DNA from 3 places in the Paraburkholderia nemoris genome. Region 2 is predicted to be linked to each of the others. Evidence: predicted binding sites of a transcription regulator. Region 2 holds the regulator's gene; each other region holds the start of a gene.
The links. The regulator HrcA, encoded in region 2, represses chaperone genes, less so after heat shock. The targets are predictions, from matches to a motif close to TTAGCACTCNNNNNNNNNGAGTGCTAA.
Positions count from the first base shown of each region.

Region 1: groES (co-chaperone GroES) is a predicted target of HrcA. The motif match lies at 6,286-6,312, and genes of this name have one in related genera.
Region 3: KHO33_RS25230 (co-chaperone GroES) is a predicted target of HrcA. The motif match lies at 1,556-1,582, and genes of this name have one in related genera.

Region 1 covers NZ_CAJNBO010000026.1:78,602-86,557, reverse strand. The annotation lists gene KHO33_RS31830 (hypothetical protein) at 1-1,330, opposite strand, end outside; gene KHO33_RS31825 (rubredoxin) at 1,587-1,757, opposite strand; gene KHO33_RS31820 (hydroxymethylpyrimidine/phosphomethylpyrimidine kinase) at 2,056-2,916, shown strand; gene cysC (adenylyl-sulfate kinase) at 3,457-4,083, shown strand; gene groL (chaperonin GroEL) at 4,228-5,868, opposite strand; gene groES (co-chaperone GroES) at 5,923-6,213, opposite strand; gene KHO33_RS31800 (hypothetical protein) at 6,877-7,422, shown strand; gene KHO33_RS31795 (DUF4336 domain-containing protein) at 7,845-7,956, shown strand, end outside.
Region 2 covers NZ_CAJNBO010000025.1:85,062-93,017, forward strand. The annotation lists gene grpE (nucleotide exchange factor GrpE) at 1-506, opposite strand, end outside; gene KHO33_RS31265 (hypothetical protein) at 884-1,045, shown strand; gene KHO33_RS31270 (RNA-binding S4 domain-containing protein) at 1,017-1,424, opposite strand; gene hemH (ferrochelatase) at 1,433-2,503, opposite strand; gene hrcA (heat-inducible transcriptional repressor HrcA) at 2,679-3,698, opposite strand; gene KHO33_RS31285 (NAD kinase) at 3,912-4,814, shown strand; gene recN (DNA repair protein RecN) at 4,908-6,578, shown strand; gene glnE (bifunctional [glutamate--ammonia ligase]-adenylyl-L-tyrosine phosphorylase/[glutamate--ammonia-ligase] adenylyltransferase) at 6,608-7,956, opposite strand, start outside.
Region 3 covers NZ_CAJNBO010000017.1:71,343-79,298, forward strand. The annotation lists gene groL (chaperonin GroEL) at 1-1,223, opposite strand, end outside; gene KHO33_RS25230 (co-chaperone GroES) at 1,242-1,532, opposite strand; gene KHO33_RS25235 (acyl-CoA dehydrogenase family protein) at 1,822-3,039, shown strand; gene KHO33_RS25240 (DUF3088 domain-containing protein) at 3,094-3,438, shown strand; gene KHO33_RS25245 (TauD/TfdA dioxygenase family protein) at 3,587-4,534, opposite strand; gene KHO33_RS25250 (LLM class flavin-dependent oxidoreductase) at 4,567-5,943, opposite strand; gene KHO33_RS25255 (ABC transporter ATP-binding protein) at 5,989-6,855, opposite strand; gene KHO33_RS25260 (ABC transporter permease) at 6,938-7,822, opposite strand; gene KHO33_RS25265 (ABC transporter permease) at 7,871-7,956, opposite strand, start outside.

The sequences.
Region 1 (7,956 bases), on a different contig from region 2:
CTTTGTGCAGCATCGCACGCAGCGCTTCGGCAGCCTGCTCAAGCGTGCTCGCCGCTGGTGCACCGACGATGACATGGGAGCGCACCGCCGGCGTCGATACGCCGGCGTGCGCGCGGCGGCGCCACGCGAGCCCGAGCGCATCGGCAACCAGCGCCACATGGCCGAGGCCCAGCGCGCACGCGGCGGCACCGAGCCGGTAGGCGGCGTCGCCCGCCTGCAACGCTTCGCTCGGATCAGCTTTCTCCGGCTGGTCGGCCGCACGGGCGTGCTCGGTCAGCGCCGAAATCGAGGCATCGGCCGTTTGCAGGAAATCTTCATACGCATGCGCGTTGACGGCCAACACGCCCAGTTCGCGCGTCAGCGTGCTGCGGGTCGCGCTGACCGCCTGCGCCTGTACGGCGCCCGCTTCCCAAAGCATTTCGGATGCCTGGGTGCCCGCGACGTGCCAATCGACCGTCAAGCCATAGTCGTGCAGCACTTCGACCTGATCGGCGTCTTCCGCTGCAGCGCCGAACAGCGCGTAATCGCGCCACAACAGCGCCAGCGTCGCGCGCACCAGCGAACGCGGCGCGCGCTCGATGCCGTGCGCATGGTCGGCCAGCGTGAGATTGCAGCGCGCATAGAAACGCCGCGCGTCGGCACCGCCAGTGGCGCGGCCGCTGACGCGCAGCGCCTTAGCACAAGCTTTGGCGAGGCGCCAGAAATCATAGGGGTCCGGGCCGGCGAGTTCGGCAAAGACGGCGTCCAGCTCGTCGAGCGCCGCGTTCGTGAACGCGAGTGCAGCACCACTGCTATCCGGCTGCGAGCGCAATACCGGCAGCAGTGCGCGCTCGTAGCGCGCCCGCAAATGGGCGAGTTGATCCGCGGACTGGGTATGCAGCGACACCGGCGGCACCGGGCGCGCGTTCAGCGCGAGATCTTCGAATGCGACGGTCGAACCCGGCGTGTGCTCCGACAGATGAGCACACAGCGCATGATAGTGATGGAACAGCGTGGACGAGCAGGACAGCTCGCGCAGATTGTGGCGCTCGAGCGCCGCGCGGAAATCGTGCAATGCCACGCCGAACACGCGCCGCGCGCTCTCCTCGTCAGCCGGATCGCCTTCGGCCAGAGGCGAGAGCCGCACCAGCGCGTCCGCGAAGCGCTGCGCACTCAGCCAGCCGGCCTCGCGCAACGCATGCGACGCACGCAGCAGCGCCGAAGTGCTCTCTCTGTGTTGTTCGAACGCCAGCAACGCCTCTGCCAGCGCCAGCTCCGCTGTGCGGACAGCGCCGCCGCGCGGATTGGGCAATGCATCGAAGGAATCTGGTGCAGCGGATCGAAGAGTCATGGCAGGCGACAGGAAGCTGACGGGCCGCCGCTTCGACGCTGCACGAGAGACTGATCGGCTAACGCGCGAACTGGCGACAGGACATTGACAGATTACCGCTGCGACACGGTGCAACCGGGGATGTTCCGCGCCGCCGCGTCGGGGTTGCGCGCCGAGCGCATGAATCGCGTTCGATCCGGCCGACGCCCCCTGCAAACGCCGCGCCGCAACCGCACGGCGTGGCGCTCAGCGGGAGACCGCCGTTTGCCGTCGGACCTCAGATCTGGACCATCTCGAAGTCTTCCTTGCGCGCGCCGCATTCCGGGCAGGTCCAGTTAATGGGAACGTCCTCCCAGCGTGTGCCCGGCGCAATGCCTTCGTCCGGCAAACCGGCTTCTTCGTCGTAAATCCAGCCGCAAATCAGGCACATCCAGCTTTGATATTCCATTCTTGTGTCGCGTCTTAGAGTCCGTGGAAACGGGAGCCATGATGGTACCGTGTTGCCGCCCCAATGCCTAGCGATCAGAAACGCGCAATCGTAATGTGCAGCGGCCTTTGGCTAGAGGGTTGCGTCGGTTTGGCCGGCGCTTGCGCGCGGGGTCGCGCCTGGTTGCCGGTTATGTGCTGCTGGCTTGCGGCAACCTGCCGAAGAATGCGAAAAAACGCCCTCATGACAGTTTAGGCCGCATAATTGAGCCGATTGCGCACCCTCTGCGCCTAAATACAGCTCCTTTTTGTAAATCTTCATGCCCAGCGATACGCCTCCGATCGTCCTCACCTTCGGCCTTTCCGATCCCACCGGCGGCTCCGGCCTGCAAGCAGACCTGATGACCCTTGCCAGCATGGGCTGCCATGGCGTCTCCGTGCTCACGGGCTATACCGTGCGCGACTCGGCAAGCTGCGATGAAGTTACCGGGCTCGATCCCGAAGTGGTTGCGACCCAGGCCCGGATGCTGCTTGAAGACATGCCGATCGCTGCCTTCAAGGTCGGCGCATGCACACGCGCGGAAGTGGTCAGCGCAATTGCCGAGGTGGTCGCCGATTACGACGACATCCCGCTGATCCTCGCCCCCGATTTCACGCTCGACGACGAACACGTGCTCGCCGCCGACGAACTGCGCGAAGCGATCGCCGACCTGCTGGCGCCGCAAACCACCTTGCTGGTCGCCGATTCGGCCACACTGCTCGCCCTCGCCCAGCCAGACGGCGACGCCGAAGCACCGAGCCTCGACGCTGCGATTTCGCATCTGCTGTCGCAAGGCTGCGAATACATTCTGTCGACGGAAACCGGCACGCATCGGCTCGTTAATACGCTGTTCAGCGAAGACGGCCAACTGCGCCAGGATATGTGGGACCGTGGCGCGCATCGGATCATGGGCATTACCGACACACTCGGCGCCGCGATTGCCGCCTTGCTGGCTAACGGCCAGGAGCCGGCGGAAGCCGTGCGCGAGGCGCAGGAGTATCTGTATCAGGCGATGCGCAACGCGTTTCGGCCGGGCATGGGCGCCTATCTGCCGGACCGCTTTTTCTGGGCCCGCAGCAGCGACGACGACACGCCGCCAGCAACGGGCAAGGACGCGGCACCGGGCGAGGCGCGGCATTGATTTGACGGCTCGAAGCGCCTGCTGCGCAAGCGGCAGGCGCCCGACGAGCGTTTCCACTTCAGTGGCGACCCGACAGCCCCGGTAAAAAACCCGCATTTCTGCGGGTTTTTTGTTTTGAGAGACAGGCCTCCGGAAGGCTTGACCCCACCTCGCCTTTCTCCGTCTTAACCGATGTTCGACCTGGAAAGCTCCGCGCCTGCGGGCACGCCCTGCCCCTGATCTCTCCCTCAGACCTCGTCTCAGCACACGGCCGGGCTCGACTTTCTCGCGAAACCGGCAGGACCCGCCGCCCCTTTCATCACGCCAACATACGTTTGAACTTGTAATCAAACGTTACAGCATCGGCGTTATCGCCAAGCTAAACTTTACATTTCGTAAAACTGTCATATATCCCCCATGCCTTCGCCGACTCCCATCCCCCTGCCCGTGGGCCCTTCGGACGGCGCTCGTGTCATGGTCGAAAATCGACACTTGCCCCTGCAAAACGCCGGAGTCTGGCGGCAGCGTTCACACTGCGTCTGAAAGCGAGCGGAAATCACAATGGGACAGTCTCACGCCTTCCTGAAACGTTTCCAAGGCTCAATTACCGCCCGCGACAGGATGGAAATATTCCGCCAGAAACCAGTCACGATCTGGCTGACCGGATTATCCGGGGCCGGTAAATCGACCATTGCTTTCGAACTCGAACAGCAACTCGTTTCACTAGGCCGCGCATGCTATGTACTCGATGGCGACAATATTCGCCACGGCTTGGCGCGCGACCTCTCCTTCGACCAGAAAGATCGCCGTGAAAATATTCGCCGGGTGGCGCACGTCGCCCAATTGATGAACGACGCAGGTCTCATCGTCATCACGGCGCTTATTTCGCCAATGCGTGAAGACAGAGCGATGGCGCGCGAAATTATTGGCGCCGGTAACTTCATCGAGACTTATCTTTCCGCCTCGGTCGATACATGCGCCGATCGTGATCCGAAAGGTCTTTACGCCAAAGCCCGAGCCGGAGAAATCGCGTCGTTTACTGGCGTATCAGCAGCTTATGAAGCGCCGGCCGATCCTGAATTGAAAATAGACACCGCAGCGCTGACGCCGGCTGAAAGCGTGGCGAATATATTTACTTACTTGCGCGATAACCACCTCACGAATCTCGCTTGCGTGGAGCGCTCGTAATACCGGATCACCTAGCTGCTTGCCCCAAAACAAAAAACCCGCATTTCTGCGGGTTTTTTGTTCTGGGAAGTACGCCTCGCGACGCACCTCCCCATGTGTTTCCAACTGAGCCTCAAACGAGGCCAAGTGAGGCTCAATCGGAAATTACATGTCCATGCCCATGCCGCCCATGCCGCCGGGCATACCGCCGCCCATCGGAGCATCTTCCTTCGGCAGTTCGCAAACAGCTGCGTCGGTGGTCAACAGCAGGCCAGCGACCGAAGCTGCGTTTTGCAGCGCCGTGCGCGTCACCTTCGTCGGGTCCACGACACCTGCGTCAACCAGGTCGACGTACTCGCCGGTTGCGGCGTTGTAGCCGTAGTTGCCCGTACCAGCAGCAACAGCTGCCACCACGACGCTGGCTTCTTCGCCACCGTTCGTGACGATCTGACGCAGCGGCTCTTCCATCGCGCGCAGCACGATCTTGATACCTGCGTCCTGATCGGCGTTAGCGCCCTTCAGACCAGCGATTGCCGTACGTGCACGGATCAGTGCGACGCCGCCGCCAGCAACGATGCCTTCTTCCACAGCTGCGCGCGTTGCGTGCAGTGCGTCTTCGACACGTGCCTTCTTTTCCTTCATTTCGACTTCGGTCGCAGCACCGACCTTGATCACTGCAACGCCGCCAGCCAGCTTGGCCACGCGTTCTTGCAGCTTTTCACGGTCGTAGTCCGACGTAGCTTCTTCGATTTGCGTGCGAACTTGCTTCACACGTGCTTCGATGGTTGCTGCTTCGCCAGCGCCGTCGATGATCGTCGTGTTTTCCTTGCCCACTTCGATGCGCTTCGCTTGACCCAGTTCAGCCAGCGTTGCCTTTTCGAGCGTCAGGCCGGTTTCTTCAGCGATGACTTGACCGCCGGTCAGGATCGCGATGTCTTCCAGCATGGCCTTACGACGATCGCCGAAGCCCGGAGCCTTGACAGCAACAGTCTTCAGGATGCCGCGGATGTTGTTCACAACCAGCGTAGCCAGCGCTTCGCCTTCGACGTCTTCTGCGATGATCAGCAGCGGACGGCCAGCCTTAGCGACTTGCTCGAGGACCGGGAGGAGGTCACGAATGTTCGAAACCTTCTTGTCGTGCAGCAGCACGAACGGGTTTTCGAGCACAGCAACTTGCTTGTCCGGGTTGTTGATGAAGTACGGCGACAGGTAGCCGCGGTCGAATTGCATACCTTCGACAACGTCCAGTTCGTCTTGCAACGACTTGCCGTCTTCAACGGTGATGACGCCTTCCTTGCCAACCTTGTCCATCGCTTCAGCGATACGGTCGCCGATCGACGAGTCGCTGTTTGCCGAGATCGAACCGACTTGAGCGATTTCCTTGTTGGTCGTGCAAGGCTTGCTGATCTTGCGCAGTTCTTCGATCGCTGCGAACACAGCCTTGTCGATACCGCGCTTCAGGTCCATCGGGTTCATGCCCGATGCAACGTACTTCATGCCTTCGCGGACGATCGACTGAGCCAGAACCGTTGCGGTCGTGGTGCCGTCACCTGCGTTGTCGCTGGTCTTGGAAGCAACTTCCTTGACCATTTGTGCGCCCATGTTCTGGAGCTTGTCTTTCAGTTCGATCTCTTTCGCGACCGAAACACCATCCTTCGTGACCGTCGGGCCGCCGAAGCTGCGTTCCAGGACAACGTTGCGACCCTTCGGGCCCAGCGTGACCTTCACAGCGTTCGCGAGGATGTTCACGCCTTCAACCATCTTGGCACGGGCGGAATCACCGAATACGACGTCTTTAGCTGCCATCTTCTAACTCCTTGAATTCTTTGGGATATGACCGGGAAAAGTAGCGACTGGCGCTTACTTCTGCACCACGGCCATGATGTCTTCTTCGCGCATCACGAGCAGTTCGTTGCCGTCGACCTTGACGGTCTGGCCTGCGTACTTGCCGAACAGGACGCGGTCACCAACTTTCACGTCGAGGGCGATTTGTGCGCCTTTGTCGTCACGCTTGCCCGGGCCGACTGCCAGAATTTCGCCTTGATCCGGCTTTTCTGCTGCGGCTTCGGGGATCACGATGCCCGACGCGGTCTTGGTTTCTTGATCCAGACGTTTGACGATCACGCGATCATGCAAAGGACGAAGGTTCATACATACTCCTCTCTTGATTGAGACTGAAGAACGCTGAGAAAACCCGGCTGGCTGAGCCAACCGGCGATGTTGTTAGCACTCTCGTGCAGCGAGTGCTAATTATATGGACGGGTGGTGACAAATTCAAGAAGGGATGTCGCTTTGACTGTCGAGATTCGCTTAACTTTGAACTTTGTTCACTTGAGCCTGAACCTTGCGCTGCAGCAAAACCCTGGCGAATTTCAACAATTCCCTTTTAAAACAGGGTGCTACTCGTAGATTCTTGCCACCGTCAAACTGGACATCGCTCACCCACGAACGGGCTGATCGACGACCAAATTCCTCGAATTTCCTTTGCAATCATTCACCCAGGGAAATCCCTTGATCCGTCGGCAACGGGGAATATTCGCTCCAACTTGAACACGTTTACTGTTCGACTGATGGAAGAGACGAGAGCGCCGCTGCCACGCTGGCGAAGGCGACGGAGCGCAGGCCAACTTGGTCAGAGCGCGTTCAACTTGAAGCCCTGTCGAAGAAAGTCGCGCTAGACTTTGGCGAGCTGGCACCCTGCTCTGGTTCTACATCGCTGGCAAAGCTGTTCGCAGACGGCTGTATTCATCACAACGTCCAAGTACCAACCGGGTACTACCGAAATAACCGCCCTCGCAAGCTCCAGCCCAGGGAATGACAAGCGAACTACTGGATTCGCCGCGCTTCTTTGACGAACTCAAAATCGCCCAGCGGTTCAGCTTCCAAGCGGAAGACTTGCTATTTCACCGGCTTCTCGGGATTCGAATGATCACAATTGTCCTGGACACGAACATTTACGACAAGCTTGATGCCGATCAGGCAACGGTCGAACAAATCAACCAACTGATCGCCGACAAGGTCATCGACAAATTGATGCCACGTCACGTAGCCGAAGAATTGAGACAACGTCCAGCGGGCATACCGGAGCTATTTCCGATGACTTACACGGGCCATGCTGTTGCCCGAGCAGGAATCATGTGCGCGGGCGACTATCTCGGATCTGGAGAAGTATTCGACGATCATCGTGGAGACTCTCAGAAGGCCGCCGATGCGTTTATCGCGGATGTGGCATCTATGATTGCCGACTGGTTCGTTTCAGAAGACATCCGATGCATCAGACGCTTTCCAGCCAATATGCGATGTACGCCAATGCGCTATCAACAATTCCACGAGCGGCTCACCGCGCTCGTTCGGCAGTAGTCGCTCCGACACTTCGCCTCTTCTGCAACTTGATCGCGCCACTGATGGCGGGGTCCGTTTCTTAGCAGCCGTTTCCGAAAGTGCGCCTTCGCCAGCAATACGTAAATTGGTCAGGCTCCCGAGGCTCTTTCAGCTCTTCCGGCAACAGTCCAGCTTCACGGAACGCGTGCTGCACTATAAAAGACCTTGGCCCATCGAAGACCCAACGCCTCAGCAAGTCTGAATCGATACCGATTTCCTGCAAGAGAAGAGCGTGATAGAGGTAGCCGATCGCCTCGGGGACAATGGACAGTCGCGCAAAGCCGGCAGTGACGTATCCGCCACTTGACACGATGAAGGAGGTTGGGCCAGACGTCTGGGTCGTGGACGGCCCTGCGATCCGGTTCGGCGTGCCTTGCTAAAGGATGGCCTTTTCGACCAGGATGACGATCGTGCGAACTCCCGGGCGGAAACTGTTCATTCATTCTCCGACCCGACTCACCGCTTCCCTTGAAGCCGCAGTGGCGCAGGTTGGCACGCCGCGCTGGCTCATCG
Region 2 (7,956 bases):
ACGACGGTGTTCGGTTCCTGGTCGGCCGGCACCATCGAAATAGCCTGATGGCGGTGCGGGTCGAACTTCTCACCAACCGGGTTCAGGGCGACGACGCGGCCCTTTTCCAGCGCGCCGGAGAGCTGGCGCAACGTGAGTTCGACGCCTTCGCGGACCTTCTGCAGGTCGTCGGACGAGTGGGCAACCGCCGCCTCGAGACTGTCGACCACCGGCAGCAAATGCTCAGCGAAGCTTTCGATCGCGAACTTGTGGGCCTTGGCGACATCTTCCTGGGCGCGGCGGCGCACGTTCTCAGTCTCCGCCTTTGCCCGCAGGAAGCTTTCCTGCATCTCGGCAAGCTTGGCTTCTGCTTCGGCCAATGCGGCTTCCGCGCCGGTTGCCGGCGCTTCAGGCGCTGCGTTTGCAGCCGCGTCCTGCTGGGGCGCCGCAGCCTCGGCGGCCTGGCGCGCGGTTTCGTCGGCGGGCGTGGGATTCTGGCTCGTCGGGTTCTCTTGCGTGTTTTCCATGTCGCTGAAAGTCGTTTAAAAGTTAAAGCTATCGGTGGCGGCAACGCGTCGAAAACCGCCGCAATTTGTGCGTTGCAAAATTGCGACAGACAACTTACTACGTTAACGCGTATCGAAACGGCAGATGGGGCCGGAAAGACCCAATTCAAGCGCCTCTCCCGGAACTTTTCACACCGCGGACGTGCGGCAGAAATGCCCGGTTACAACCATTATTGCGTCGCAATCAGATTGAGATTGAGTGCGCTCAACAAGTGGCCTATGCTCCATTAAAGCGTCGGAAAAGACACGTTAACCCTAATCTAACGTAAGCCTTACCGATAATTTTCAATTCCACCTGATTCGCCTGTTTCCATCTGAATCTTCCCAAGGGGAGTACCGTGAAACTGACCTTTGCAATATCGGTGGTCGCATTGGTACTGATCGCGGGCACCACGACCATCTGCATGTCCGGGGCCGTCAACGATCACACCACCGAATACGGCGGTGTGCACGCGACGATGGAACAATTGTTCAATCCCCACCTGAAAGTTTGTCGATAGTGCGCCGGTCGCGCTTGGTCGGCCTGCCATGCAAAGCGGCGGCCGGTTCGCGGTATGTCTTGCGCCGCTCCTGCTCGACCTGCCGCTTCACCTTGCTCTCTTCCGTTTCCGCATAAAGCGTCTGCGCGACGCTGGCCGGGCCGCGCACGTCGCATACGCCCAGCACTTCCACCTGCCAGACAATCCGCTCGATTTCGATCTCGACCAGGTCGCCTACGCGCACCTCCTTGGCCGGTTTGACGCTCGCGCCGCCGATGCGCACGTGCGCTTTTTCGACGGCATCCGCCGCGAGCGAGCGTGTCTTGAAGAAGCGCGCCGCCCAAAGCCATTTGTCGATGCGCAGCTTCGCGCCCGGTTCGGTTGAAATCCTGTAGTTCATGAGCCTGCTTAAGCCCCAGTCGTGTGCGGCACCGGCACTGCTTGCACGGGCCAGCCCTGCAGATTCTGCGCGACGATCTCGCCAAGCGCGGCAATCCACGGCTGCGAGGCGTTCAGGCAGGGAATCCGATGAAATTCCTTACCGCCCGCCTGCAGGAACTCGTCGCGCACCTCCATGCCGATTTCTTCGATCGTTTCAAGGCAGTCGGCGGTAAAACCCGGACAGAACACGTCGGCACGCCGCACGCCCGCCGAGCCCAATTCCTTCAGCGTGGGTGCGGTGTACGGCTGCAGCCACTCAGCCTTGCCGAAGCGCGACTGAAACGTGACGCGGCATTCCACCTGCGTCAAGCCCAATGCCTGCGTCAACAATGCGCCGGTCTGCTGGCATTGCTCGTGGTACGGATCACCGAGATCCATCGTGCGCTTGGGCACGCCGTGAAAACTCAGCACCAGCTTGTCGCCTGCCGCGAAATCCGGCCGGCCGTGCTGGTGCCAGTAGTGGTGCACCTGAGCGGCGAGCGCGGCGATATACGCCGGATGATCGGCGTACTGGCGCACCGTACGGATTTCCGGCTGATTGCGCATGCGCTTCAAGGCCGAAAAGGCGTCGTCGAAAGCCGTGGCCGTGGTCGACGAGGAGTATTGCGGATACATGGGCATCAGCAACACGCGCTCGGCGCCGGCCAGCTTGAGCTGGTTCAGCATGGCCGGAATGCCGGGCGTGCCATAGCGCATCGCGTAGTCGACCAGCACCGTGTAGTCGTTCAATTGCAGCAGATGGCGCAAACCCTCCACCTGCTTCTCCGTAAAGACACGCAGCGGCGAACCTTCCGGCATCCACACGGCCGCGTACTTCTTCGCTGACGCGGGGCTCCGGAACGGCAAAATCAACACGCGCAGGATCACCTGCCACAGCAGCGCCGGAATTTCGACCACACGCGGATCGGACAGGAACTGCGCAAGATAGCGCCGGACCGCACGCGGCGTCGGCGCGTCGGGCGTGCCGAGATTGATCAGCAACACGGCGACACGGTGTGACGTGGCGTTCTGTGATGGCCGCTCGAGGTCGAAGCGCATAGGCAGCAGGGATAACCGCTTGGGGCGGAGAGTCGTTCAGGTGGAATTCATTATAGCGGCGCGGTCCATTGCAAGGTCCGCCAGGGACCCCTGGCCATTCGGCCAATTGGCAAGACGCGCGCCGTCGCGCATCATTTGCAGCATGAGATGTGCCGCGGCCAACGGTGGCCGCAGGTTACTGCTGGCTGAGCGTCAGGGAAAGCAGCCGCGCGGTGATGTCCACGATTGGGATCACGCGGTTGTAAGCCATGCGGGTCGGCCCGATCACGCCGAGCGTGCCGACAATCTTGCCGTTCACCTCATAAGGCGCGGTGACGACGCTCATTTCCTCGATCGGCACGAGATTCGACTCGCCGCCAATGAAGATCTGCACGCCCGCGGCGTGACTCGACACGTCGAGCAATTGAAGGAGGCTGGTCTTTTGGTCGAACACATCGAACAGCTTGCGCAAGCGCGCCATATCCGACGACAGGTCGGCGACTTCAAGCAGGTTGCGCTCGCCGGAAATCAGCACGGTCTCGCCGGTGTCGGACTCATCCGTGCTGGCCGTGACCGCGGCATGCATCAGCGTGGTCATGTCGCCACGCAATTCGTCGATTTCTTCGCGCAGGCGGCGGCGCACGTCGTCGAACGAGAGGCCCGCGAAGTGCGCGTTGATGTAATTGGAGGCTTCCACCAGCTGCGACGGCGAAAAGTCGCGCTGGGTTGCCATGATGCGGTTCTGTACGTCACCCTCGGGCGTCACGATGATCAGCAGGATGCGCTTGTCCGACAGGCGCATGAATTCGATCTGCTTGAACACGTGGCTGCGGCGCGGCGTAAGCACCACACCGGCGAACTGCGACAGATTGGACAGCACGCTGGCCGCTGCGGCGACGACTTTCTGCGGTTCGCCCGCCTGCAGCGTAGTCTTGACGATACGCATCACCGCTTCTTCGTCAGCGGCGGATTCCACCGTCAGCATGGTGTCGACGAACAGCCGGTAGCCGCGTGGCGTCGGGATCCGGCCGGCCGACGTATGCGGACTGATGACGAGCCCCAGGTCCTCGAGATCGGACATCACGTTGCGGATCGTGGCCGGGCTCAGTTCGAGGCCGGAATAGCGTGACAACGTGCGCGAGCCGACCGGCTGACCTTCGGCGATATAGCGCTCGATCAGCGTTTTGAGGAGGGTTTGTGCGCGGGGATCTAGCATGACGGAAAATTTTAGCTCAATGACGCGGCCACAGCGAGCGCTAACGGCGCCAACCCCTGACTATCGCGCCACCTGTTGGCGGGGCAGCGCCTGTCATCAATGTTTCACCATTCTAACGATAATCCTCCAATGCGCTGGCAGCCCGTTTGCGCAGGCCCGTCACCGGGTCTGTCTGCGGTTCTTTTCAGGCCCTACCTATGGTGTAATGCCGGCATGCAAGTGACCAGCCAGTTCAAGACCGTCGCGCTCGTCGGGCGCAACAATACGCCGGGCATCGGCGAGCCGCTGACCGCGCTCGCCTCGTGCATCGCGAAGCGCGGCTTCGAGGTCGTATTTGAAGCCGACACCGCCGCCGAAATCGGCGTCACCGACTATCCGGCGCTGCGTCCGGCCGAGATCGGCGCGCGCGCCGACGTTGCCGTGGTGCTAGGCGGCGACGGCACGATGCTAGGCATTGGCCGCCAGCTTGCGCCCTACCGCACGCCGCTGATCGGCATCAACCACGGCCGCCTGGGCTTCATTACCGACATTCCGATCTCCGACATGCGCGAGATCGTGCCGCAAATGCTCTCCGGGAACTTCGAGCGCGAAGAGCGCATGCTGCTCGAGGCGCGCATCATGCGCGACGGCACCCCGATCTATCACGCACTTGCCTTCAACGACGTGGTGGTCAACCGCAGCGGTTTCTCGGGGATGGCGGAACTGCATGTCTCGGTGGACGGGCGCTTCATGTACAACCAGCGCTCGGACGGCCTGATCGTCGCCACGCCAACGGGTTCGACGGCCTACGCGCTATCCTCGCAGGGGCCGATCCTGCATCCGCAATTGCAAGGGATCGTACTGGTGCCGATCGCGCCGCATGCGTTGTCGAACCGGCCAATCGTGCTGCCGGACGACTCGAAGGTGAGCATCCAGATCGTCTCGGGCCGCGAAGTGAACGTCAATTTCGACATGCAGTCGTTCACTTCGCTGGAATTGGGCGACACGATCGAAGTGCGCCGCTCGCGCCATACGGTGCCGATGCTGCACCCGGTCGGCTACAGCCATTTCGCCACGTTGCGCAAGAAGCTGCACTGGAACGAATACCCGTCGCACGAAGAAGATACCAAGCCCTGAGCGGCCCCGAACGCCGGAAAACCGGAACGCCGGGCCGCCGGAACACGAACGCCGCCGCCGAACCCTGAATCTCAAGCTCACCAGACGACCTCCATGCTTCGCCACCTCTCGATACGCGACTTCGTCATCGTCGCCGCGCTCGACCTCGAATTCGACAGCGGCTTTACCGTTTTCTCAGGCGAAACAGGCGCCGGCAAGTCGATCCTGATCGACGCGCTGGCCCTCGCGCTCGGCGCCCGCGCCGATGCGAACGTGGTGCGCACCGGCGAGAGCCGTGCCGACATTACCGCGGAATTCGAGACGCATGCGCAAGTCGAGCAATGGCTCGACGAGCAGGCGCTCGGCACGACCGCCGACGACGGCCATCACGGCGGCACCGTCATGCTGCGTCGGGTGGTGGACGCGAACGGCCGCTCGCGCGCGTTCATCAACGGGACGGCGGCGACGCTCGCGCAGTTGCGCGAAGTCGGCGAGATGCTGGTGGATATTCACGGGCAGCATGCGCACCAGTTGCTGATGCGTCCGGACGCGCAGCGCGAACTGTTCGACACCCACGCGGGCCTCACGGAGACCGCGGTAGCCGTCACGCGTGCATGGCGGTCGTGGCGCGACAAGGTTCAGGCGGTCGAACATGCGCAAACGCGCGACCGCGAACTGCAACTGGAGCGCGAGCGTCTCGCCTGGCAGCTCACCGAGCTGGACAAACTTTCGCCGCAACCGGGCGAATGGGAGGAGGTCAACACCGAGCACCGGCGCCTGTCGCACTCGGCCAATCTGATCGACGGTGTTCAAGGGGCGCTCGGCGCGCTGTCCGAATCTGATGAAGCGATGATCACGCATCTCGCCTCGATCGTGTCGAAGGTGCGCGACCTCGCCGAGATCGACCCGGCGCTGAACGACGTGCTGGCGGCGCTGGAACCGGCAGAAATCCAGTTGCAGGAAGCGGCCTATTCACTCAGCCACTACGCACAAAAGCTCGAACTGGATCCCGACCGGCTCGCCCAGGTCGAAAAGCGTCTCGACGCGCTGCACTCGGCCGCACGCAAATTCCGCCTGCAACCTGAGACGCTGCCCGAAGAACACGAAGCGCGTCGCGCCCAACTTGCCGCGCTCGACGCCGCCGCCGATCTCGACAGCCTCCACGCGGCCGAAGCCAAAGCCAAAGAAGCCTTCCTCGCGGAAGCGAAAAAGCTGTCGAAGGCACGCGCCAAGGCCGGCAAGGCCTTGGGCGCAGCGGTGACAACCGGCATGCAGGAACTGTCGATGAAAGGCGGCAGCTTCGAAGTGGCCTTGATGCCGTTGCCGGAAGGTGGCGCTCACGGGCTCGAGCAAGTCGAATTCCGCGTCGCCGGTCATGCCGGCGTGCCGCTGCGGCCGCTCGCGAAGGTCGCCTCAGGCGGGGAACTGGCGCGGATCAGCCTCGCTCTCGCGGTCATTGCGAGCGCTGCGAGTCCGACTCCAACCCTGATCTTCGACGAAGTGGATACCGGAATCGGCGGCGGCGTCGCCGAAGTGGTTGGGCGCTTGCTGCATCAACTGGGGCAAGCACGTCAGGTGCTGTGCGTCACGCACTTGCCGCAAGTCGCCGCGCGCGGCGACCATCATTTCCAGGTGGCGAAGTCGGGCAACGGTAAAGGCGGCACGGTCAGCAGTGTGACCTCACTCGACCGCGCGAGCCGCGTCGAAGAAGTCGCGCGCATGCTCGGCGGCCTGGAGATCACCGCCACCACCCGCAAGCACGCGAAGGAAATGCTGGCGGCCTAGGAACGCGGGCTGGAAATCGTCGCTGATCCTCAGCCAAACACCCGCTTCCACAGCCTCAGCACCGCTTCGCGCTCCGTCACCACGAGCGCCGGATCGACGCGCGCCTTTTCCATCCCATCCAGCCGCAGTTGGTGCTGCAACTTCCGGTAGGTCCGATAAGCCGCCCCGACCGTCTCCGCTTCCGCCTCGCTCATCAGGCCGAAGCGGGACACTTCGCGCAGCAATGCGATGTTGCCAGTATTGCGGATCAGTTCGGGATCGCTCGCCGCATGCAGCAGCACCCAGTACTGCACGGTGAATTCGATATCAACCATGCCGCCGCGATCGTGCTTCAGGTCGAACAGCGCCGTATGGTTCGGATGCCCTGCCTCGACGCGCTCGCGCATCTCGACGATTTCCTTCGCGAGCGGCGCGGCCTCGCGCGGCGTGGTCAGCACCTGTTCGCGGATCTGCTCGAATTTCGCGCCGATTTCAGCGTCGCCCGCACAGTAGCGCGCGCGGCTCAATGCCTGATGCTCCCACACCCACGCCGTGTTGGCGGCATCGCCTTCGCGTAGTTGATAACGGCGGAACGCGTCCAGATCGGTAACGAGCAAGCCCGATTCGCCGTTTGGCCGCAGCCGCAAGTCGACGTCGAACAAGGTGCCCGCGCCGGTCGCCGTCGTCAGCCAGGTGATGAGACGGCGGGTGTAGGTAGCGTAGACGTCCGCAGCGGCATCGTCCGGATCGTCATAGAGGAAGATGACGTCAAGGTCGGATGCGTAGCCGAGCTCCTTGCCACCCAGCTTGCCGTACGCGATCACCGCAAACTTCGGCACCTCGCGGTGGCGTTTGGCCAATTGGTTCCAGACGGCTTCGAGCGTGACGTCGAGCACGGCGTCAGCGAGCTCGGACAGGCGGTCGCTCACATGCTCGACGCTCAACTTGCCGGCCAGATCGATGAGCAGGATGCGGAACACCTCGGCCTGGTGCGCGTGGCGCAGCAGGTCCATTTGCTGCTCCATGCCATCCGCCGCGGCCAGACGCAAGCGCAGCGTGCGCTTGAATTCAGGCCAGTCGAACGGACTGTCCATCGCCTCGTCGTCGAGGAGTTCGTCGAGCAATTGCGGGTGGCGGATCAGATAACCGGCGGCCCAGCGCGAACCACCCAGCACCGACAGCACCCGATGCAGCGCCTGCGGATATTCCGTCAGCAGCGCAAGGTACGCGCCGCGCCGGCTCACGGCTTCGAGCAAGTCGAAAAAACGCGCCACCGTATCGCCGCGCCGTTCGACCGGCTCCAGCGTACGCGCGGCTTCCAGCGCACGCTGCGCGACGATATCGAAGCGCTGGCGGCTACGCTCGGCGAGCCCCGCGTAACGCGACGACTGCCATATCG
Region 3 (7,956 bases), on a different contig from region 2:
TCGACCGCAGCGCGTGTAGCGTGCAGTGCGTCGTCGACACGGTCTTTCTTTTCCTTGACCTCGATCTCGGTCGCGCCGCCCACCTTGATGACCGCCACACCGCCTGCCAGCTTCGCCACGCGTTCCTGCAGCTTTTCGCGGTCGTAGTCGGAGCTTGCTTCCTCGATCTGCGTGCGGATCTGTTTCACACGCGCTTCGATGTTCTTGCTGTCGCCGGCGCCGTCGATGACGGTGGTGTTCTCCTTGCCCACCTCGATGCGCTTGGCTTGACCGAGTTCCGCAAGCGTCGCCTTTTCGAGCGTCAGGCCGGTTTCTTCAGCGATCACCTGGCCGCCGGTCAGGATCGCGATGTCTTCGAGCAGGGCCTTGCGGCGGTCGCCGAAGCCCGGCGCCTTGACCGCGACGGTCTTCAGAATGCCGCGAATGTTGTTGACCACGAGTGTAGCCAGCGCTTCGCCTTCCACATCTTCCGCGATGATCAAGAGCGGACGGCCGGCTTTGGCGACCTGCTCCAGAATCGGCAGCAGATCGCGGATATTCGACACCTTCTTGTCGTGCAGCAGCACGAACGGGTTATCGAGTACGGCAACCTGTTTGTCCTGATCGTTGATGAAATACGGTGACAGGTAGCCGCGATCGAATTGCAGACCTTCCACCACGTCGAGTTCATCGTCGAGCGACTTGCCGTCTTCCACGGTAATGACGCCTTCCTTGCCGACCCGGTCGATCGCTTCTGCGATACGCTGGCCGATCGACTCTTCGCCGTTGGCCGAGATCGTTGCGACCTGAGCGATTTCCTTGCTGGTCGTGGTCGGCTTGCTGATCTTCTTCAGTTCGTCGATCGCGGCGATCACGGCCTTGTCGATGCCGCGTTTCAGGTCCAGTGGGTTGAGGCCCGCCGCGACGTATTTCTGGCCTTCACGCACGATGGCTTGCGCGAGCACGGTCGCGGTGGTGGTGCCGTCGCCGGCGGCGTCGCTGGTGCGGGAGGCCACTTCCTTCACGAGTTGCGCGCCGATGTTCTGCACACGGTCCGGCAATTCGATTTCCTTGGCGACCGAGACGCCGTCTTTCGTCACCACCGGCGAGCCGAAGCTGCGCTCGAGCACGACGTTGCGGCCCTTCGGACCGAGCGTGACCTTAACCGCATTGGCCAGAATGTTGACGCCTTCTACGAGCTTCGAGCGGGCGACGTCGCTAAAAATGATTTCTTTTGCTGCCATGGTTTGTTGCTCCGTTCGTTATTGCGTGACGACTGCGACGACATCTTCTTCGCGCAGCACGAGCAGTTCGTTGCCGTCGACTTTGACCGACTGGCCGGCGTACTTGCCGAACAGCACGCGCTCGCCGACTTTCAGGTCGGGCTCGATGCGTTTGCCGTCGCTGTCGCGCTTGCCCGGCCCAATGGCGATCACTTCGCCCTGGTCCGGCTTTTCGGCGGCGCTTTCGGGAATGACGATGCCTGAAGCAGTTTTGGTTTCCTGGTCGAGACGCTTGACGATCAAGCGGTCATGCAAGGGACGTAGGCTCATGGTTCGACTTCCGCGATTGAAATTTGGCACTCGTCGTTGGTGAGTGCTGACCGGAATCGAGTATAGAAAGATGCCGCGCGGCGCTCCAATAACGGATTCATCGATCCTTATCGGCGAATGGCATTTCAGAAACGCGCATATCCATAGCTTGATTCGCTGGTTTTGCAAGGTGGACCGCGTCCCTATACTGATCCGTCGAATCGGCACGTCCCATCGGGATGCCGATACACGTCCCAATGCAATCAGCCGGATCAAGCCTGATCCGCGCGCTTATACAAGGAATGACGGCATGCAGGTCTCTCAGGAAAGCACGGCACGTGCGCGGCTTCAGGCGGCGCTCAGCGCGTTGCCGGCGCTCGCTAAAGCGATCGGCGAAGACGCCGCGCAACGCGAGGTGCGGCGCGAGTTGCCGTTCGACCGCTTCGCATTGTTTCGCGAATCGGGGCTCGGCGTGCTCCGTTTTCCGGTCGAGTGGGGCGGCCTCGGCGGTTCGCTGGAAGATCTCTTTCATGTGATCGCCACGCTGGCTGCGGAAGAGTCGAATGTCGCGCATGCATTGCGGATTCATTTCGATCTGACCGAGCAGTTGGTGTTGTCACCGCGTTCGGCCTTCAATGACACGCAGATCGAACGTGTACGGGAAGGAGCGATCTTTGGAGGTGCGTCAACGGAGCTCGGCACATCCAGGCCCGGTGAAATCGTCACCAAGCTGGTGCGCGACGGCGAGCACTTTCGCGTAACGGGCAAAAAGTATTATTCGACTGGCACGGCGTTCTCCGACTACGCGCGTATCAATGTGCAGGACGAGAACGACGAGAAGGTGTCGATTGTCATCCCGGTCTCGCGAGAAGGTTTGCAAGTGCTGGACGATTGGGACGGGATGGGTCAACGCATGACGGCGAGCGGCAGTCTCGTGCTCGACAACGTGCAGGTACTTGCCCATGAAATCGCAACGCGCGGCTATACGAGCCTTGCGGGTCGCCACGGCAGCGCGGTGCGGCAATTGCATCTGGTCACGGTCGCGGCGGGTATCGTGCGTAACATTCTCGCGGATGCGCGGCGCTACGTGACGCAATACGGTCGCCCGGTGCTGCATAGCCCGGCGCCCTCGGCACGCGAGGATGGTTTCGTGCAGCAGGTGGTCGGCGACCTCGCAGCGCACAGCCTGTCCATAGACGCGTTGGTCGCGCAAAACGCACGCACGCTAGACCGTTCGGCAAATGCAATCCGCAGCGGCGCGGCCAATGCGGAAGAACTCGTGCTGGAAGGGTCCTTGGCTACCGCCAAAACGCAACTGGTGGTCAGCAAGCTGGCCCTCTATGCGGGCGAGCGCCTGTTTGAAATCGGCGGGGCGTCGGCCACGGGGCGAGCGCACAATTTCGACCGTCACTGGCGCAATCTGCGCACGATCTTCAGCCACAACCCGTTGCTGCATAAAGCACGCGTGATCGGCGATTACGAGTTGAACGGCGTGACCACGCATCTGACTGAGGGACGGGTTTTCTGAAATGCTGGGAAAAACGCAACGATCCTTTCACACATCATCCATTGATTGAATGCCATGAGCCGAGATCTGCTATTGCTGTTGGAACCGGGCTTCACCGATCCGAACCACCCCGGTGAGCGCTTTATCTGTCCGGATGGCGCGCCTATCGAAGGATTGCTCGCGAGCGACCCGGCGCTCAACGCACGCCTGGATATTCGCCGCTTGCCGTTCCCGCGTCCGCGCGCCGCGGTGGTGGAAGCACTCGATGCCGAGCACCAGAGTCTGCCGGTGTTGATTTTCGGCGACGAACAGCCTGCGCCGACAGATGCCCAGACGCTGGGCGAGAAGCGCTTCGTGACGGATACGCGCCGGATCCTCGACCTGCTCGCGCAGCGTCACGGTTTTCCCAAGGTGCATTGACGCAGCAATTACAAGCCGGCTTCGAGCAGTAACGGCACTGCGCACTCACCGGATAAATCGAGGTCGGGCCGGAAATCGAGGAAACTCAGCTGCGCGCCGTCGACGCAGACGAGAGCGCAGCCAGAGTTGAGTGAGTCACAGTGAGTCTTCAGTTCAACGCGACCGCAGCAGCGGCGCTCACCGGCGAGCCTTCGATTGCCACCGACTGCGCACCGTCCGGGCCAACCGGCACATCGCCCACCAGCGTCGTGCGATACAACTGCCGGTCGAAGTCGAGATCGAAAATATCGGTAGGGGCGAGGTGAGCCGTCGCGCGGTTGTCCCAGAAGGCGACGCTGCCGGCCTCCCATTTGAAGCGCACGATGAACTCCGGCCGGGTGACATGTTCCCAGAGCAGTTCGAGCAGCACCTGGCTTTCGCGCGGCGTCACGCCGACAATCGACTTCAGGAAGCTCGGGCTGACATAGAGCGCCCGCTCACCCGTTTCCGGATGCACTCGGACGAGTGGATGCTCGGTAACGAGAATGCGTTGTTCGACGGCTTTGACAAACGCTTCCGTTCCACTCGCGCCGGCTGGTGGCGCAAAGCGGTGAAGTCCGCGTAGACCGTCGACAAACGCGCGCAACGGCGTGGACAGCTTCTGATACGCGGCCACCAGGTTGGTCCACTGTGTATCGCCACCGTACGGCGGAATCGTCACGCCGCGCAGGATCGACGCCCAGGGCGGATTGACCGCGGCCGTCACATCCGTGTGCCAACCAGTCCAGGGCCGCTGCAGCGTTTGCCCCTCGAAACGCGTTGCTTTGCGGTACTTCGAGATCGAATAGATTTCCGGATGGCCGTCGACATGGCCGAACACCGGATGCCCCAGAGTCAACTCGCCGAACTGCGCCGAGAAAGCAATGTGCTGCTCATGCGTCAGAAACTGCTCGCGAAAGAACACGACGCGCCATTTAAGAAGCGCCGCGCGAATGTCCGCGATCTGACGTGCATCCGGTTTCTGTGTGAGATCGACACCGTGGATTTCAGCGCCGATATGCGCTGAAAGCGGGTTGACCTGAATCGACTGTACTTCCTGCAATGCGGCTGCGCTCATGGGAGGCTCCTCGCGAAAGAGAACGTGTTGCGTCAATATCCCGCTACGGCGGCCACCTGTTTTGTCTCGGTGGTATAGCGGTTTGCAGGTCGCGGCAGCCCGAGGTTCTCGCGCAGCGTGCGGCCCTCGTATTCGGTGCGGAAAAGTCCGCGCCGCTGCAATTCCGGCACCACCAGTTCAGCGAATTCCGTCAAGCCGCCCGGCAACCACGGCGACATGATGTTGAAGCCATCGGCGCCTTCTTCTTCGAACCACTGTTGCAACTGGTCTGCGATGCTCTGCGGCGTCCCGACCACCTGCTGGTGGCCGCGCGCGCCGGCAATGCGTAGATACAGATCGCGGATCGTCAGGTTTTCGCGCCGTGCGAGATCGAACAGCAGGCGTTGACGGCTCTTGCCACCATTGGTTTCCGGCAGCTCGGGCAGGGGCCCGTCGACGGGATACTGGGAAAGGTCCACGCCGCCCGACATGTTCGACAACAGCGACAGACCGACCGTCGGATGAATCAGGTCCTGCAGCGCGGCGAACTTCGCGTCCGCTTCTTCCTGCGTACGGCCGACAATCGGAAAAATGCCCGGCATGATTTTCAGGTGATCCGGCGAGCGGCCGTATTTCGCGAGGCGGCCTTTGACGTCGCGGTAGAACGACTGCGCTTCATCGAGTGTCTGATGCGCGACGAAGATTACCTCCGCGGTTTGCGCGGCGAGATCACGTCCCGCTTCCGATGCGCCGGCCTGCACGACGACCGGCCACCCCTGCGGTGAACGCGCGACGTTTAGCGGTCCGCGCACCTTGAAGTGCTTGCCTTTATGACCGAGCACGTGCAGCTTATCCGGATCGAAATAGACGCCGCTTTCCTTGTCGCGGATAAACGCGTCGTCTTCCCAGCTATCCCATAGGCCGGCCACCACGTCATAGAACTCGCGTGCGCGTTCATAGCGGACCGCGTGCTCCGGGTGGCGTTCGAAATTGAAGTTGAGCGCTTCGGATTCGGTGCTCGACGTGACGAGATTCCAGCCCGAGCGTCCACCGCTCAGATGATCGAGCGACGCGAATTTGCGCGCCAGGTTGTACGGTTCGTTGAACGTGGTGGAGACCGTGGCGATCAGGCCGACGTGCTTCGTCACGACCGAAAGCGCGGACAGCAGCGTCACCGGTTCGAAATGATCGGCGCGTGCCGTGCGGGATAGCGAGGGTAGATTCGTGTCGCGCACGCTGACGCTGTCAGCGAAAAATATCGTGTCGAATTTGGCGCGCTCGGCGATCTGCGCCAGTTCCGCGTAGTGCGCGAAGTCGAGCCCGCCACTCGCGAGTGCATCCGGATGCCGCCATGCGGCGATATGGTGCCCTGTTTCCATCAGGAAGGCGCCCAGCTTGATCTGCCGCTTCTGGCGATTTTCACCGCTCATCGTTGTCTCCGCGAAGGGTTTGTGTGTAGGGGGATGCCACGGGCGTCACCAGGCGAGCCGCCATTCGGTGATCGATGGATTCGCCGCCGGGATGCGCGTGCCGCCGCGTGGGGCATCGTCGTCATGAGGTTCGCGGCGCGCGGCGTCGTGCTCGGCGAAGTCGGCTAGCACTTCGTCGCGCAAACGGATGAAGCGAGGATCGTTACGCTCGCGTGGACGCGGCAGAGCGACATCGACGATCCGCTTGATACGGCCCGGCCGTGGCGCCATCGTAACGACGCGGTCGCCGAGGTAGAGCGCTTCGTCGACATCGTGCGTGACGAGAATCATCGTGATGCGTTCGTGTTCCCAGATGCGCTGCAACTCGTTTTGCAAGCGGCCACGCGTGAGCGCATCGAGCGCGCCGAACGGTTCGTCGAGCAGCAGAACGCGTGGACGGTTCACGAGGCCGCGCGCGATCGCCACACGCTGCGCCATGCCGCCCGACAACTGATGGGGATACGCATTCTCGAAGCCGTTCAGGCCGACGAGCGCGATGTGCTGCGCAACCGCATCGCGCTTTTCTCGTGCCGACAGCGGCGCGTTACGCAACGCTGCGAGAATGTTTTGCGAGGCCGTGAGCCACGGAAACAGACGGTGATCCTGGAACACGATGCCACGCTCGAGCGACGTATCGCGCACCTTGTCTCCGGCAACGACAATATCGCCGCTGTAATCGGTATCCAGTCCTGCGATCAGCCGCAGCAAGGTCGATTTACCGCAACCACTCGAGCCAAGCACGCTGACGAATTCGCCGGGGCGCACCCGCAGGCTGATGTCGTCGAGCACCGCGAGCGATGTGCCGCCTTGTTGCGTATAGCGCTTGCTGACGTGAAGAATGTCGATGCTGTCGGACAGTGTGGAAGAAGTCATGTGCGGACCTTGATCTGTAATCTGTATTCAGTGCAAACCCAGTGCAAATTCAACGCATAGCCGGTGAATATCGATTGCGTGCTTATCGAGCGGCCACCTGCGAACGGCGCGCAAAGATCGCCCGTTCCGCCGCGCGCGCCAGCGCGTTCAACGCCCAACCGGTCACGCCGACCACGATCACGCCGAACAGCACCAGATCCATGCGGAACTGCTCGCTGCCGTCGATCAGCGTATTGCCGATCCCGCTGCCTGCCACCAGCAGATATTCCGCGCCAAGCGTGGCGAGCCACGAATAGATCAGCGCGAGATAGAGCCCGGTGAAAATCGACGGCAGCGCGGCCGGCAGAATGACCGCGCGGATCAGTTGCCAGCGCGAATAGCGGAAAGCGCGCGCGACTTCGATGTAGGCGCGTGGCACGGCATGAATGCCGTCACATGTATGCGCGGCAACCGGCAGTAACGCCGCGAGCGAGAGGAACACGACTTTCGCCGCATCGCCGAGACCGAACCACACGGAAATCAGCGGAATCCATGCAAACAGGGAGATCTGCTTGAACGTGTCGAAGCTCGGACCGATCATGCGCGTGGCAAGCCGCGAGAAGCCGAGCGCGCTGCCAAGCAGCAGGCCGCCTAGCGTGCCGATCACGAAGCCACTCGCTTCACGCACGAGCGAGGCGGAAAGGGCCTTGAAAAGCGCACCGGTGACGATTTGCTGCCAGGCGGTGGCCAGCACCTGCGCGGGGCTGACCAGCAAGCCGCTCTTGACGACGTGCGCTTCCGAGATCGCCCACCAGATCGCAATGGCGACAATAGGCAAGACGGCGCCGCGCCAGTCGACGCGTGAGAGCAGGGACCGGCGCGGTCGCGCCGCGCGCTGGAAGGAGGCGGGCACGTTGCTGCCGCAGTCACAGGACGCATCGGCCGACTGTTTCGATCCAGCAGGCCGCTTAAAGAGAGCAAGACTCATCGTGGATACCTCATAGGCGGTGCGTGGCAGCAATCGGCGTCATGACCATTACTCGCGAAACGCCGACGGTTGACCGCGCCGCAAACGCGCTTCGAGTGCGTCGAGAGAACGATTCATCGCGTAACCGATGGCCC